DNA from 2 places in the Candidatus Accumulibacter sp. ACC012 genome. Region 1 is predicted to be linked to the other one. Evidence: riboswitches for the same ligand, from Rfam matches in the RefSeq annotation. Region 1 holds a riboswitch; the other holds the start of a gene.
What was found. Region 1 has a riboswitch for S-adenosylmethionine ahead of QZ648_RS13730 (homoserine O-acetyltransferase). Riboswitches for the same ligand answer to the same signal wherever they lie in the genome.

Region 1 (6,822 bases):
CTGATCCAGGCGTTTGTCGACCTCGAGCGGGATACGATCATCAAGCCGCTCGATGGCATGGGCGGCAGCGAGGTTTTTCGTGTGCGTCACGATGACCCGAATCGCAACGTGATCATCGAGACCCTGACCCACCATGGTGCGCGTACGATCATGGCGCAGCGCTATATTCCGGAGATCAGCGACGGTGACAAGCGCATCCTGATCGTCGGTGGCGAAGTCGTTCCCTATTGCCTGGCGCGCATTCCCAAGCCCGGCGAGACGCGCGGCAATCTGGCCGTCGGCGGCCGTGGCGTGGCGCGCGAACTGAGTGCGCGCGACCGCGAAATCGCGACCACGCTGGCGCCAGTGCTGGCGGCGCGCGGTTTGTTTTTCGTCGGTCTCGACGTCATCGGCGACTGGCTGACCGAGATCAACATCACCAGCCCGACGTGCATCGTCGAAATCGCCGAGCAGACCGGCTTTGACGCGGCCGAATTGTTCGTGGCGGCGCTGGAACGTGAGTGCGCAGCTGCCGCCTAGTTCTCCTTTTCGCGCTGGCTTGCCTTCTTGCTGCCTGCGCGCGGGCGCCGCTGCACCAGCAGCAGGCTTTCGTTTTCGGTACCCGTGTCGAGATTTTGATTGCCGGTCTTCCCGAGGCCGCGGCACGTCCGGCGGCGGCCGCCGTGCTGCGCGAGTTCGACCGTCTGCACCGTCGCTATCACGCCTGGCAGCCTTCCGAGCTGAGCGGCCTGAATCAGGCCCTGGCCGCCGGCCGGACGGCGTCGGTGACGCCGGAAATGGCCGGCCTGCTGGCCCACGCGCAGCGTTTCTCGCTGCTCAGCGAAGGGCTTTTCGACCCCGGGATCGGCGCCTTGATCGCGCTGTGGGGTTTTCAGTCCGACGATTTGCCGGCGAGCTTGCCGGACGCCGATACGCTGGCTGCCTGGCGAGCGGCGCCAGCGGGTGTCGCTGACCTGCAACTCGACGAGCTCCAGGTCAGTAGCCGCAACACCCGGCTGGCGCTTGATTTCGGTGGCTACCTCAAGGGCGTGGCGCTGGACCGCGCAGCGAGCATCCTCAAGGCGCAGGGCGTGCACAATGCATTGATCAATATTGGCGGCAATGTGCTGGCGCTCGGCAGCAAGAATGGCGAGCGCTGGCGGGTGGGTATCCAGCACCCGCGCCAGCCGGGTCCGCTGGCGACGGTCGAACTCGACGATGGCGAGGCGATTGGCACTTCTGGCGATTACCAGCGCTATTTCGAGATCGACGGCCGGCGCTACAGCCACCTGCTCGACCCGCGTAGCGCTCAGCCGGTGCAGCACACGCAGGCGCTGAGCGTGCTGATCGGCGCACGCCCCGATGCCGGAACGCTCTCTGACGTCGCCTCCAAGCCCTTGTTCATTGCCGGTGCCGACTGGCCGCGCCTGGCGCGTCAGCTGCAGCTGGAGCAGGTTCTCAGGGTCGATGCGCAAGGCCAGGTTCAGGTCAGTCGGGCGCTGCACGCTCGGCTTGACTACCTTGGCGGCCAGCCGCCGTCGCTCGAAGTCCTTCCCTGAGCGCTCCGTGGCGACTGTGGGCAGTGCCCGGCGGCGCGGAATCGCTTAGAATGGCAGCCTGTTTTGATGAGGGGGCGAAATGATCGGCATTCTTCTGATAACGCACGGCTGCTTTGGCGAAAGCCTGATTCAGAATGTCTGTCACGTCCTCAACAAGCGTCCGCCACTGATCGCACAACTCGGTGTCGCACCGCAGGATGATCCGCTCGATATCCTGCCGCGGGCGCGCTTGCTGCTCAAGGAAGTCGACGGAGGCCAGGGGGTGGTGGTGATGACCGACATTTTTGGCGCGACGCCGGCCAACCTGGCGCTCAAATTGCTCCAGTCCGGCCACGTCGAAGGGGTTTCCGGCCTCAACCTGCCGATGCTGCTGCGCGCATTGACCTATCGCGACAAGGACATGGACACTCTTCTTCAGAAAGCCGTCAGCGGTGCTCACGATGGTGTGATGAAGCTGCCGACGCCCTAGTCGCTGACGATGATCGGAGGCCTGGATGGTACGTGCTGAAACGGAAATTCTTAACAAACTGGGCCTGCACGCGCGTGCCTCGGCCAAGTTGACGCAGCTCGCCAGCAGTTTCGACAGCGAAGTGTGGATGGAAAAGGGGGCGCGCCGCATCAACGCCAAGAGCATCATGGGGGTGATGATGCTGGCTGCAGGCAAAGGTTCGACAGTGCTCGTCGAAACCACGGGCAGTGACGAACAGGCGGCCAGCGATGCCATTCTCGCGCTGGTCGCCGACCGGTTTGGTGAAACGGAGTGAAGCGGAGTGAATCGAGTACACCCCTTATGAGTTTTACCTTGCACGGGCTGCCGGTTTCCGGCGGCATCGCGATTGGGCGGGCGCATCTGATGTCGCACGCGACACTCGAGGTGTCGCACCTGGTTATCGCGCCTCGTCTGGTAGAAAAAGAGGTGGCGCGCTTCGAGGAGGCACTGCTCAGGGTTCACGAGGAGTTCGCCAGCCTGAAGGAGCGCATGCACAATTCGCCGGGCGAATTCGGCGCCTTCATCGACCTGCATACGATGATCCTCGCCGACCCGGAACTCGCCGACACTCCCAAGCAGTTGATTCGCGAGCGCCGCTGCAATGCTGAATGGGCGCTGGTGCAGCAGATGGAAGTGCTGGTCGGTCAGTTCGAGAGCTTTGAAGATCAGTATCTGCGCGAGCGCAGCTACGACGTGCGCCAGGTCGTCGAACGGGTGATCAAGGAACTCGTCGGCCAGCCGGGCCGGGTGGCGCTACGGACCAGCAAGGGGGTCAAGGAAGAAGATCTGATAATCGTTGCTCACGATCTCTCGCCGGCTGACGTCATCGCCTACAAGGATCATCATGTCGCCGCCTTCGTCACCGACGTCGGCGGCTCGACCTCGCATACCGCGATTCTCGCGCGCAGCCTGCGCATTCCGGCGGTGCTTGGCCTGCACAATGCCCGGCAACTGATTCACGACAAGGAAAACCTGATTGTCGACGGTACGCGCGGCGTGCTGATCGTCAACCCCGATGCGCGCATCCTCGACGAGTATCGCCTGCGAAAAAGTCAGATCGAGCTCGAACGCACCAAGCTCAGGCGTCTCAAGACGGCCAAGTCGTCGACGCTCGATGGCGTCGATATTGCGCTGCACGCCAATATCGAACTGCCGGGCGACGTCGCCAACGCGCTCGACGGCGGCGCCGAAGGCATTGGTCTGTTTCGCACCGAATTCCTTTTTCTCGATCGCGGCGACATGCCGACCGAAGACGAGCAGTTCGAAGCGTACCGAACGGTGGTCAAGGGAATGGGCGGGCGTCCGGTCACCATCCGTACTTTCGATCTCGGTTACGACAAGGACCTGCATCCGGGGAAAGTGGTCGGCGATCGCATGCAAAGCAATCCGGCGCTTGGCTTGCGCGCGATCCGCTTGTCGCTGGCCGAATCGAAAATGTTCCAGACGCAGTTGCGCGCCATCCTGCGCGCATCGCAGTTCGGCAAGATCAAGTTGCTGATTCCGATGCTTTCGCAAGCGCACGAAATCGACCAGACACTGGCGGCGATCGAGCGCGCGAAGGCGACCCTGCGCAGCGAGAACTGCCCCTTCAACGAGGAGATCGAAGTCGGGGCGATGATCGAGATCCCGGCGGCGGCGCTGGCCGTCGGACTCTTTCTGCGCCGCCTGCATTTCCTGTCGATCGGGACCAATGACCTGATCCAGTACACCTTGGCCATCGATCGCAGCGACGAGCAGGTGGCACACCTTTACGATCCACTGCATCCGGCCGTCCTGATGCTCCTGGCGCACACCATCGCCAGTGCCGAAAAGGTGCATATCCCGGTTTCGATCTGTGGCGAGCTGGCCGGCGACCCCCTGCTGACGCGCCTGCTGCTGGGCATGGGACTGCGCCAGTTCTCGATGCATCCAGCGCAGATCCTGTCGGTCAAGCAATGCATCATGCAGAGCAACTGTGCGGAGCTGGCGCCCATCGTTCGCCGCCTGTTGCGCCACGAGGAGCCCGGGAAAATTCGCGAGCAACTGGAGAAACTCAACGCCTGAATTGACTTTTTCCCAGGCTGCAGGTAACTTTCGCGGCCTTGGCGCCGATTTGAACGATCAGCTTGCGGGCGCCTTATAAATACGGCTAAAGCGCGGCACGCCCAGTCCGCCTTGCTAGCTGACTGGGTTTTTTTTCTCCTGCCTCGGGTACACCTACGATCGCGATGTCACCAGAGAACTCTGTCGGACTCGTTACGCCGCAGCGCGTGCGCTTCGATACCCCGCTGACACTGAAGAGCGGCGCCGTGCTACCCGGTTTCGAGCTGGCCTACGAGACCTATGGCACGCTCAACGCCGAACATTCCAACGCCGTGCTGGTCTGCCATGCGCTGGCTGGCAGCCATCACGTCGCCGGCTTCTATGCTGACGATCCCGAGAACATCGGTTGGTGGGACAACCTGGTCGGGCCCGGCAAGCCGCTTGATACCCACAAGTTCTTCGTCATCGGGGTCAACAACCTGGGCGGTTGCTACGGTTCGACCGGCCCGCTGTCGATCAGGCCCGAGACCGGCAAGCGCTACGGCGCTGATTTCCCCCTGATCACCGTCGAGGACTGGGTGGCAGCGCAGGCCAGACTGGCCGACCATCTCGGCATCGACACGTGGGCGGCAGTGCTCGGCGGCAGCCTCGGTGGCATGCAGGCGCTCGAATGGTCTTTGCAGTTCCCCGATCGCATTCGCCACGCGATGGTCATTGCTTCGGCGCCCAAGCTGTCGGCACAGAATATCGCCTTCAACGAGGTGGCACGGCAGGCCATCATTTCCGATCCGGACTTTCATGGCGGCTACTACGCCGAGCACGGCGTCCTGCCGACGCGCGGCTTGCGGCTGGCGCGCATGGTCGGCCATATCACCTATCTTTCGGATAGCCAGATGGCCGAGAAATTCGGCCGGCAATTGCGTCATGGCGAGCACAAGTTCAGCTACGACGTGGACTTCGAAATCGAGTCCTACCTGCGCTACCAGGGCAATAAATTCGCCGCTTTCTTCGACGCCAACACCTATCTGATGATGACCAAGGCGCTCGACTACTTCGACCCCGCTTACGCCTATGCCGGCCATCTGCCGAGTGCTCTGGCACGCGCCAAGGCGAGGTTCTTCGTCGCCAGTTTTTCGACCGACTGGCGTTTTGCGCCGGCGCGTTCGCGGGAAATCGTTTTTGCGCTGCTGGATAATCGCCTGCGCGTCGTGTACGCGGAGATCGACTGCGACGCCGGTCACGATTCCTTCCTGCTCGACGATCAGCACTACCATGCCCTGCTGCGCGCCTATTTGGGAAACATCGCCGTATGACCGAGCACGAGAGGAGAGTCAAGGCCGAGCAACGCGAGCGCTTCGACTTCGCGGTGATCGCCAGCTGGTTGCAACCCGGCGAGCACGTTCTCGACCTCGGTTGCGGCGACGGCAGGCTGCTGCGTTATCTCGACGAGACTCGTGATGTGACCGGCTATGGCGTCGAAATCGACCCGGAAAGCGTTCTCGCCTGCATTCGCAACGGCGTCGATGTGATCCAGATGAATATCGAATCGGGGCTGCTCGGTTTCGAAGATCATTCCTTCGATCGGGCCATCATTTCACAGGCCTTGCAGACGATGCACACCACCGAGCGCATTCTCACCGAGATGCTGCGCGTCGCCGCCGAAGCGGTGGTCAGTTTCCCCAACTTCGCCTATCGCAGCAACCGCGCGGCAATTGCCGCCGGGCACATGCCGGTGTCCGAGGATCTGCCCTACGACTGGTTCGATACACCGAACGTGCGCTTTTTCACGATCGTCGATTTCGAAGACCTGTGTGGCCGGCTCGGCATCGAGATTCGCGAGCGTCTGGCTTTCGACGAGGCTGGCCGGGAGGTGGCCGACGACTCGAACCTCAATGGCAGCCTGGCTTTCTATCGGCTCGGACGCAGATCTTGACGCCTGACTGGCTGCGCCTGCTGCTGACGCGGCGGATGCTGATCTGTGTGTTCACCGGTTTCAGTTCGGGCCTGCCGCTCTACCTCCTGCTGAATCTGCTGCCGGCCTGGCTGCGCAGCGACGGTGTCGACCTCAAGGTCATCGGTTTCTTCGCGCTGATCCAGTTTCCCTACACCTGGAAATTTCTCTGGGCACCGTTGCTCGATCGCTATCGCCTGCCACTCGGCCGCCGGCGCGGCTGGACGCTGCTCTCGCAGATCGGTCTGCTGCTGGCGATCGGTCTGCTCGGCGGCTTTTCCCCGGCGATCGATCTGACACCCGTGATCTGGCTGTCGGTGGCCTTGGCCTTTCTTTCGGCGACACAGGATGTCGCCCTGGATGCCTTTCGCCGCGAGATTCTCCGCGACGACGAACTCGGCTTGGGCAATGCCGTGCATGTCAATGCCTACCGGATCGCCGGACTGGTGCCGGGATCGCTGTCGCTGATTCTTGCCGACCTGATTCCCTGGGCGCAGGTGTTCTGGATCACCGCCGCTTTCATGGTGCCGGGGATGGTGATGGTGCTGCTGGTCGCCGAACCGCTGGCGGTAGCGGCGCCAAAGACCCTGCGCGCGGCGGTCGTCGAGCCTTTTCACGAGTTCATTGGCCGCAAGGGCTGGCAGGGGGCGATGCTGGTCCTCGGTTTCATTTTTCTCTACAAGCTTGGCGATTCGCTGGCCACCAGCCTGTCGACGCCGTTCTACCTCGACCTCGGCTACAGCATGACCGACATCGGCGTGATCGCCAAACATGCTGGCCTCTGGCCGGCGGTATTCGGCGGTCTGCTCGGCGGTCTGTGG
Region 2 (6,822 bases), on a different contig from region 1:
ACGCTGGCGCCAGTGCTGGCGAGCGCGACCGGTTGTTTTTCGTACCCCGCGATCTCGCACGTCATCGGCGACTGGCTGACCAGATGAGATCAACATCACCAGCCCGAAGTGAATCGCGAAATCGCGAGGCCAGACCGGGCCTTGACGCGGCCGAATTTGTTGGATGCGGAAGTGGAACGTGATGTGCGAAGCTGCCGCCTAGCCCCCCCCCCCCCCCCCACTTACTCCTTTTCGCGCTGGCTTGCCTCTGCCTGCCTGTCGCAAGCCGGCGCCGTGCCACCAGCAGCAGGCTTTCGATTTTCCCTGACCGTACCCGTGTCGAGATTTGCATGCCGAAGTCGTTCCCGAGTGTGGCGAACGGCACGTCCGCCGGCGCCGCAGCCGTGCTGCGCCGAGTTACGACCGTCTGCCCTGTCGCCCTATCACGCCTGCCAGACCTTCCGAAAGCTGAGCGGCCTGCACAATGCATGGACCCTGGCCGCCGACCCGCGACGCGCGTCGTTGACGCCGCGAAATGCGCCGGCCGACTAGGCTCCACGCGCAGCGTTTCTCGCTGACCTCAGACGAAGGGACTTTTCGACCCCGGCGATCGCCAGCCGTTGATCGCGGCTCGTGGGGTTTCAGTCCGACGATTTGACCGGAGGCTTGCCGGACGCCGCATAACGCCTGGACGGCCTGCGAGCGGCTGCCAGCGGCGGTTTGTCGCAGCACATGCCCAACTCCCCCCATCAACCGAGCTCCAATGGTCAGATAGCCGCCAACACCCGAGACCTGGCGATGGATTCGTGGCTACTCAAGGGCGTGGAGCTGGAGACCGCCACGCAGCGAGACAAACGCCTCAAGGCGCAGGGCGTATTCGTAGCAAAAGACATTGATCCAATATTGGCAGGCAATGTGCTGCCCCGACCGACATCGGCCAGGAAGAGGGCGGAGCGCGCGGCGGGGTGGGGGCTTTTTCGGAGCGCGGAGATGATGAGGTACCAGCCACCGCGACCAGCCGGTGTCCGCGTGGCGACGGTCGAACATCGACGATGGCGAGGGCGAATGGCACTTCTTGTTGGCGCATTACCAGCGCTATTTCGAGGAATCGACAGGGCCGGCCGCTACAGCACAAACCTGCCTCGACCCGCCGTAGCGCCTCAGCCCGCGTGACAGCACACGAGGCGCTGCGCGTGCTGATCGGCGCACGCCCCGATAGCCGAGACCAGGACACGCTCTCTGTACGTGCCTCCAAGCCCTTGCTTTATTCATTGACCTGTTGTCCAGATGGCGCGCCTGGCGCGTCAGCTAGACAGCTGCGGAGAGGTAATCAGGGCTCGTATTTGGGGCAAGGGGCAGGTTCAGAAGTCAGTCCCCGCTCGCCGCTGCACCGCATCGGCTTGACTACCTTGGCGGCCAGCCGCGTCGCTCGAAGTCCTTCCCGGAGACGACTCCGTGAGAGACATGTGGGCAGTGCCCGGCGGCGAGGAATCGCTTAGATGCCCAGCCATGTTCTTGATGATGGCGGGCGAATGACATCGGAACAGTCTTCTGATAACGCACGGTGCTTTGGCGGAAAGCATCTGATTCAGAATGTCTGTCAAGCTCGACGACTCGCCCCCCTCAACAAGCGTCCAGCCCACGGAATCGCACACAATCCCCGGATGGGGTCGCCACACCCGCAGGAATGATCGCCATCGATATCCGGCGCATCTTTAGGGTCGCACGCTTGCCTGCTACAAGCGAAGTCTCGACGGAGGCCAGCGGGAGATTGATGTGGCCGGGTGGTCGTGCTAATGACGACATTTTTGCGGCGCGACGCCGGCCAACTGGCGCCTTAAATTGCGCCAGTCCGCGCCACGTCGTCGAAGCGGGGTTCGGCCTCAACTGACCCGATACGATGCCTGCTGCCCCTGAGCGCCATTGACCTATCGCGACAAGGACATGGACACTCTTCTTCAGAAAGCCGTCAGCGGTGCTCACGATGGTGTGATGAAGCTGCCGACGCCCTAGTCGCTGACGATGATCGGAGGCCTGGATGGTACGTGCTGAAACGGAAATTCTTAACAAACTGGGCCTGCACGCGCGTGCCTCGGCCAAGTTGACGCAGCTCGCCAGCAGTTTCGACAGCGAAGTGTGGATGGAAAAGGGGGCGCGCCGCATCAACGCCAAGAGCATCATGGGGGTGATGATGCTGGCTGCAGGCAAAGGTTCGACAGTGCTCGTCGAAACCACGGGCAGTGACGAACAGGCGGCCAGCGATGCCATTCTCGCGCTGGTCGCCGACCGGTTTGGTGAAACGGAGTGAAGCGGAGTGAATCGAGTACACCCCTTATGAGTTTTACCTTGCACGGGCTGCCGGTTTCCGGCGGCATCGCGATTGGGCGGGCGCATCTGATGTCGCACGCGACACTCGAGGTGTCGCACCTGGTTATCGCGCCTCGTCTGGTAGAAAAAGAGGTGGCGCGCTTCGAGGAGGCACTGCTCAGGGTTCACGAGGAGTTCGCCAGCCTGAAGGAGCGCATGCACAATTCGCCGGGCGAATTCGGCGCCTTCATCGACCTGCATACGATGATCCTCGCCGACCCGGAACTCGCCGACACTCCCAAGCAGTTGATTCGCGAGCGCCGCTGCAATGCTGAATGGGCGCTGGTGCAGCAGATGGAAGTGCTGGTCGGTCAGTTCGAGAGCTTTGAAGATCAGTATCTGCGCGAGCGCAGCTACGACGTGCGCCAGGTCGTCGAACGGGTGATCAAGGAACTCGTCGGCCAGCCGGGCCGGGTGGCGCTACGGACCAGCAAGGGGGTCAAGGAAGAAGATCTGATAATCGTTGCTCACGATCTCTCGCCGGCTGACGTCATCGCCTACAAGGATCATCATGTCGCCGCCTTCGTCACCGACGTCGGCGGCTCGACCTCGCATACCGCGATTCTCGCGCGCAGCCTGCGCATTCCGGCGGTGCTTGGCCTGCACAATGCCCGGCAACTGATTCACGACAAGGAAAACCTGATTGTCGACGGTACGCGCGGCGTGCTGATCGTCAACCCCGATGCGCGCATCCTCGACGAGTATCGCCTGCGAAAAAGTCAGATCGAGCTCGAACGCACCAAGCTCAGGCGTCTCAAGACGGCCAAGTCGTCGACGCTCGATGGCGTCGATATTGCGCTGCACGCCAATATCGAACTGCCGGGCGACGTCGCCAACGCGCTCGACGGCGGCGCCGAAGGCATTGGTCTGTTTCGCACCGAATTCCTTTTTCTCGATCGCGGCGACATGCCGACCGAAGACGAGCAGTTCGAAGCGTACCGAACGGTGGTCAAGGGAATGGGCGGGCGTCCGGTCACCATCCGTACTTTCGATCTCGGTTACGACAAGGACCTGCATCCGGGGAAAGTGGTCGGCGATCGCATGCAAAGCAATCCGGCGCTTGGCTTGCGCGCGATCCGCTTGTCGCTGGCCGAATCGAAAATGTTCCAGACGCAGTTGCGCGCCATCCTGCGCGCATCGCAGTTCGGCAAGATCAAGTTGCTGATTCCGATGCTTTCGCAAGCGCACGAAATCGACCAGACACTGGCGGCGATCGAGCGCGCGAAGGCGACCCTGCGCAGCGAGAACTGCCCCTTCAACGAGGAGATCGAAGTCGGGGCGATGATCGAGATCCCGGCGGCGGCGCTGGCCGTCGGACTCTTTCTGCGCCGCCTGCATTTCCTGTCGATCGGGACCAATGACCTGATCCAGTACACCTTGGCCATCGATCGCAGCGACGAGCAGGTGGCACACCTTTACGATCCACTGCATCCGGCCGTCCTGATGCTCCTGGCGCACACCATCGCCAGTGCCGAAAAGGTGCATATCCCGGTTTCGATCTGTGGCGAGCTGGCCGGCGACCCCCTGCTGACGCGCCTGCTGCTGGGCATGGGACTGCGCCAGTTCTCGATGCATCCAGCGCAGATCCTGTCGGTCAAGCAATGCATCATGCAGAGCAACTGTGCGGAGCTGGCGCCCATCGTTCGCCGCCTGTTGCGCCACGAGGAGCCCGGGAAAATTCGCGAGCAACTGGAGAAACTCAACGCCTGAATTGACTTTTTCCCAGGCTGCAGGTAACTTTCGCGGCCTTGGCGCCGATTTGAACGATCAGCTTGCGGGCGCCTTATAAATACGGCTAAAGCGCGGCACGCCCAGTCCGCCTTGCTAGCTGACTGGGTTTTTTTTCTCCTGCCTCGGGTACACCTACGATCGCGATGTCACCAGAGAACTCTGTCGGACTCGTTACGCCGCAGCGCGTGCGCTTCGATACCCCGCTGACACTGAAGAGCGGCGCCGTGCTACCCGGTTTCGAGCTGGCCTACGAGACCTATGGCACGCTCAACGCCGAACATTCCAACGCCGTGCTGGTCTGCCATGCGCTGGCTGGCAGCCATCACGTCGCCGGCTTCTATGCTGACGATCCCGAGAACATCGGTTGGTGGGACAACCTGGTCGGGCCCGGCAAGCCGCTTGATACCCACAAGTTCTTCGTCATCGGGGTCAACAACCTGGGCGGTTGCTACGGTTCGACCGGCCCGCTGTCGATCAGGCCCGAGACCGGCAAGCGCTACGGCGCTGATTTCCCCCTGATCACCGTCGAGGACTGGGTGGCAGCGCAGGCCAGACTGGCCGACCATCTCGGCATCGACACGTGGGCGGCAGTGCTCGGCGGCAGCCTCGGTGGCATGCAGGCGCTCGAATGGTCTTTGCAGTTCCCCGATCGCATTCGCCACGCGATGGTCATTGCTTCGGCGCCCAAGCTGTCGGCACAGAATATCGCCTTCAACGAGGTGGCACGGCAGGCCATCATTTCCGATCCGGACTTTCATGGCGGCTACTACGCCGAGCACGGCGTCCTGCCGACGCGCGGCTTGCGGCTGGCGCGCATGGTCGGCCATATCACCTATCTTTCGGATAGCCAGATGGCCGAGAAATTCGGCCGGCAATTGCGTCATGGCGAGCACAAGTTCAGCTACGACGTGGACTTCGAAATCGAGTCCTACCTGCGCTACCAGGGCAATAAATTCGCCGCTTTCTTCGACGCCAACACCTATCTGATGATGACCAAGGCGCTCGACTACTTCGACCCCGCTTACGCCTATGCCGGCCATCTGCCGAGTGCTCTGGCACGCGCCAAGGCGAGGTTCTTCGTCGCCAGTTTTTCGACCGACTGGCGTTTTGCGCCGGCGCGTTCGCGGGAAATCGTTTTTGCGCTGCTGGATAATCGCCTGCGCGTCGTGTACGCGGAGATCGACTGCGACGCCGGTCACGATTCCTTCCTGCTCGACGATCAGCACTACCATGCCCTGCTGCGCGCCTATTTGGGAAACATCGCCGTATGACCGAGCACGAGAGGAGAGTCAAGGCCGAGCAACGCGAGCGCTTCGACTTCGCGGTGATCGCCAGCTGGTTGCAACCCGGCGAGCACGTTCTCGACCTCGGTTGCGGCGACGGCAGGCTGCTGCGTTATCTCGACGAGACTCGTGATGTGACCGGCTATGGCGTCGAAATCGACCCGGAAAGCGTTCTCGCCTGCATTCGCAACGGCGTCGATGTGATCCAGATGAATATCGAATCGGGGCTGCTCGGTTTCGAAGATCATTCCTTCGATCGGGCCATCATTTCACAGGCCTTGCAGACGATGCACACCACCGAGCGCATTCTCACCGAGATGCTGCGCGTCGCCGCCGAAGCGGTGGTCAGTTTCCCCAACTTCGCCTATCGCAGCAACCGCGCGGCAATTGCCGCCGGGCACATGCCGGTGTCCGAGGATCTGCCCTACGACTGGTTCGATACACCGAACGTGCGCTTTTTCACGATCGTCGATTTCGAAGACCTGTGTGGCCGGCTCGGCATCGAGATTCGCGAGCGTCTGGCTTTCGACGAGGCTGGCCGGGAGGTGGCCGACGACTCGAACCTCAATGGCAGCCTGGCTTTCTATCGGCTCGGACGCAGATCTTGACGCCTGACTGGCTGCGCCTGCTGCTGACGCGGCGGATGCTGATCTGTGTGTTCACCGGTTTCAGTTCGGGCCTGCCGCTCTACCTCCTGCTGAATCTGCTGCCGGCCTGGCTGCGCAGCGACGGTGTCGACCTCAAGGTCATCGGTTTCTTCGCGCTGATCCAGTTTCCCTACACCTGGAAATTTCTCTGGGCACCGTTGCTCGATCGCTATCGCCTGCCACTCGGCCGCCGGCGCGGCTGGACGCTGCTCTCGCAGATCGGTCTGCTGCTGGCGATCGGTCTGCTCGGCGGCTTTTCCCCGGCGATCGATCTGACACCCGTGATCTGGCTGTCGGTGGCCTTGGCCTTTCTTTCGGCGACACAGGATGTCGCCCTGGATGCCTTTCGCCGCGAGATTCTCCGCGACGACGAACTCGGCTTGGGCAATGCCGTGCATGTCAATGCCTACCGGATCGCCGGACTGGTGCCGGGATCGCTGTCGCTGATTCTTGCCGACCTGATTCCCTGGGCGCAGGTGTTCTGGATCACCGCCGCTTTCATGGTGCCGGGGATGGTGATGGTGCTGCTGGTCGCCGAACCGCTGGCGGTAGCGGCGCCAAAGACCCTGCGCGCGGCGGTCGTCGAGCCTTTTCACGAGTTCATTGGCCGCAAGGGCTGGCAGGGGGCGATGCTGGTCCTCGGTTTCATTTTTCTCTACAAGCTTGGCGATTCGCTGGCCACCAGCCTGTCGACGCCGTTCTACCTCGACCTCGGCTACAGCATGACCGACATCGGCGTGATCGCCAAACATGCTGGCCTCTGGCCGGCGGTATTCGGCGGTCTGCTCGGCGGTCTGTGGATGGTCCGCCTGGGC

Region 2: linked by a shared signal. The riboswitch ahead of QZ648_RS09650 (homoserine O-acetyltransferase) and the one ahead of QZ648_RS13730 (homoserine O-acetyltransferase) in region 1 are both predicted to bind S-adenosylmethionine.

The regions. Positions count from the first base shown of each region.
Region 1 covers NZ_CAJQUC010000012.1:113,759-120,580, forward strand. The annotation lists gene gshB (glutathione synthase) at 1-519, shown strand, start outside; gene QZ648_RS13710 (FAD:protein FMN transferase) at 501-1,538, shown strand; gene QZ648_RS13715 (PTS fructose transporter subunit IIA) at 1,618-2,007, shown strand; gene QZ648_RS13720 (HPr family phosphocarrier protein) at 2,033-2,302, shown strand; gene ptsP (phosphoenolpyruvate--protein phosphotransferase) at 2,329-4,071, shown strand; SAM riboswitch at 4,103-4,177, shown strand; gene QZ648_RS13730 (homoserine O-acetyltransferase) at 4,236-5,363, shown strand; gene metW (methionine biosynthesis protein MetW) at 5,360-5,983, shown strand; gene QZ648_RS13740 (AmpG family muropeptide MFS transporter) at 6,019-6,822, shown strand, end outside.
Region 2 covers NZ_CAJQUC010000007.1:202,322-209,143, reverse strand. The annotation lists gene QZ648_RS09660 (HPr family phosphocarrier protein) at 2,018-2,287, shown strand; gene ptsP (phosphoenolpyruvate--protein phosphotransferase) at 2,314-4,056, shown strand; SAM riboswitch at 4,088-4,162, shown strand; gene QZ648_RS09650 (homoserine O-acetyltransferase) at 4,221-5,348, shown strand; gene metW (methionine biosynthesis protein MetW) at 5,345-5,968, shown strand; gene QZ648_RS09640 (AmpG family muropeptide MFS transporter) at 6,004-6,822, shown strand, end outside.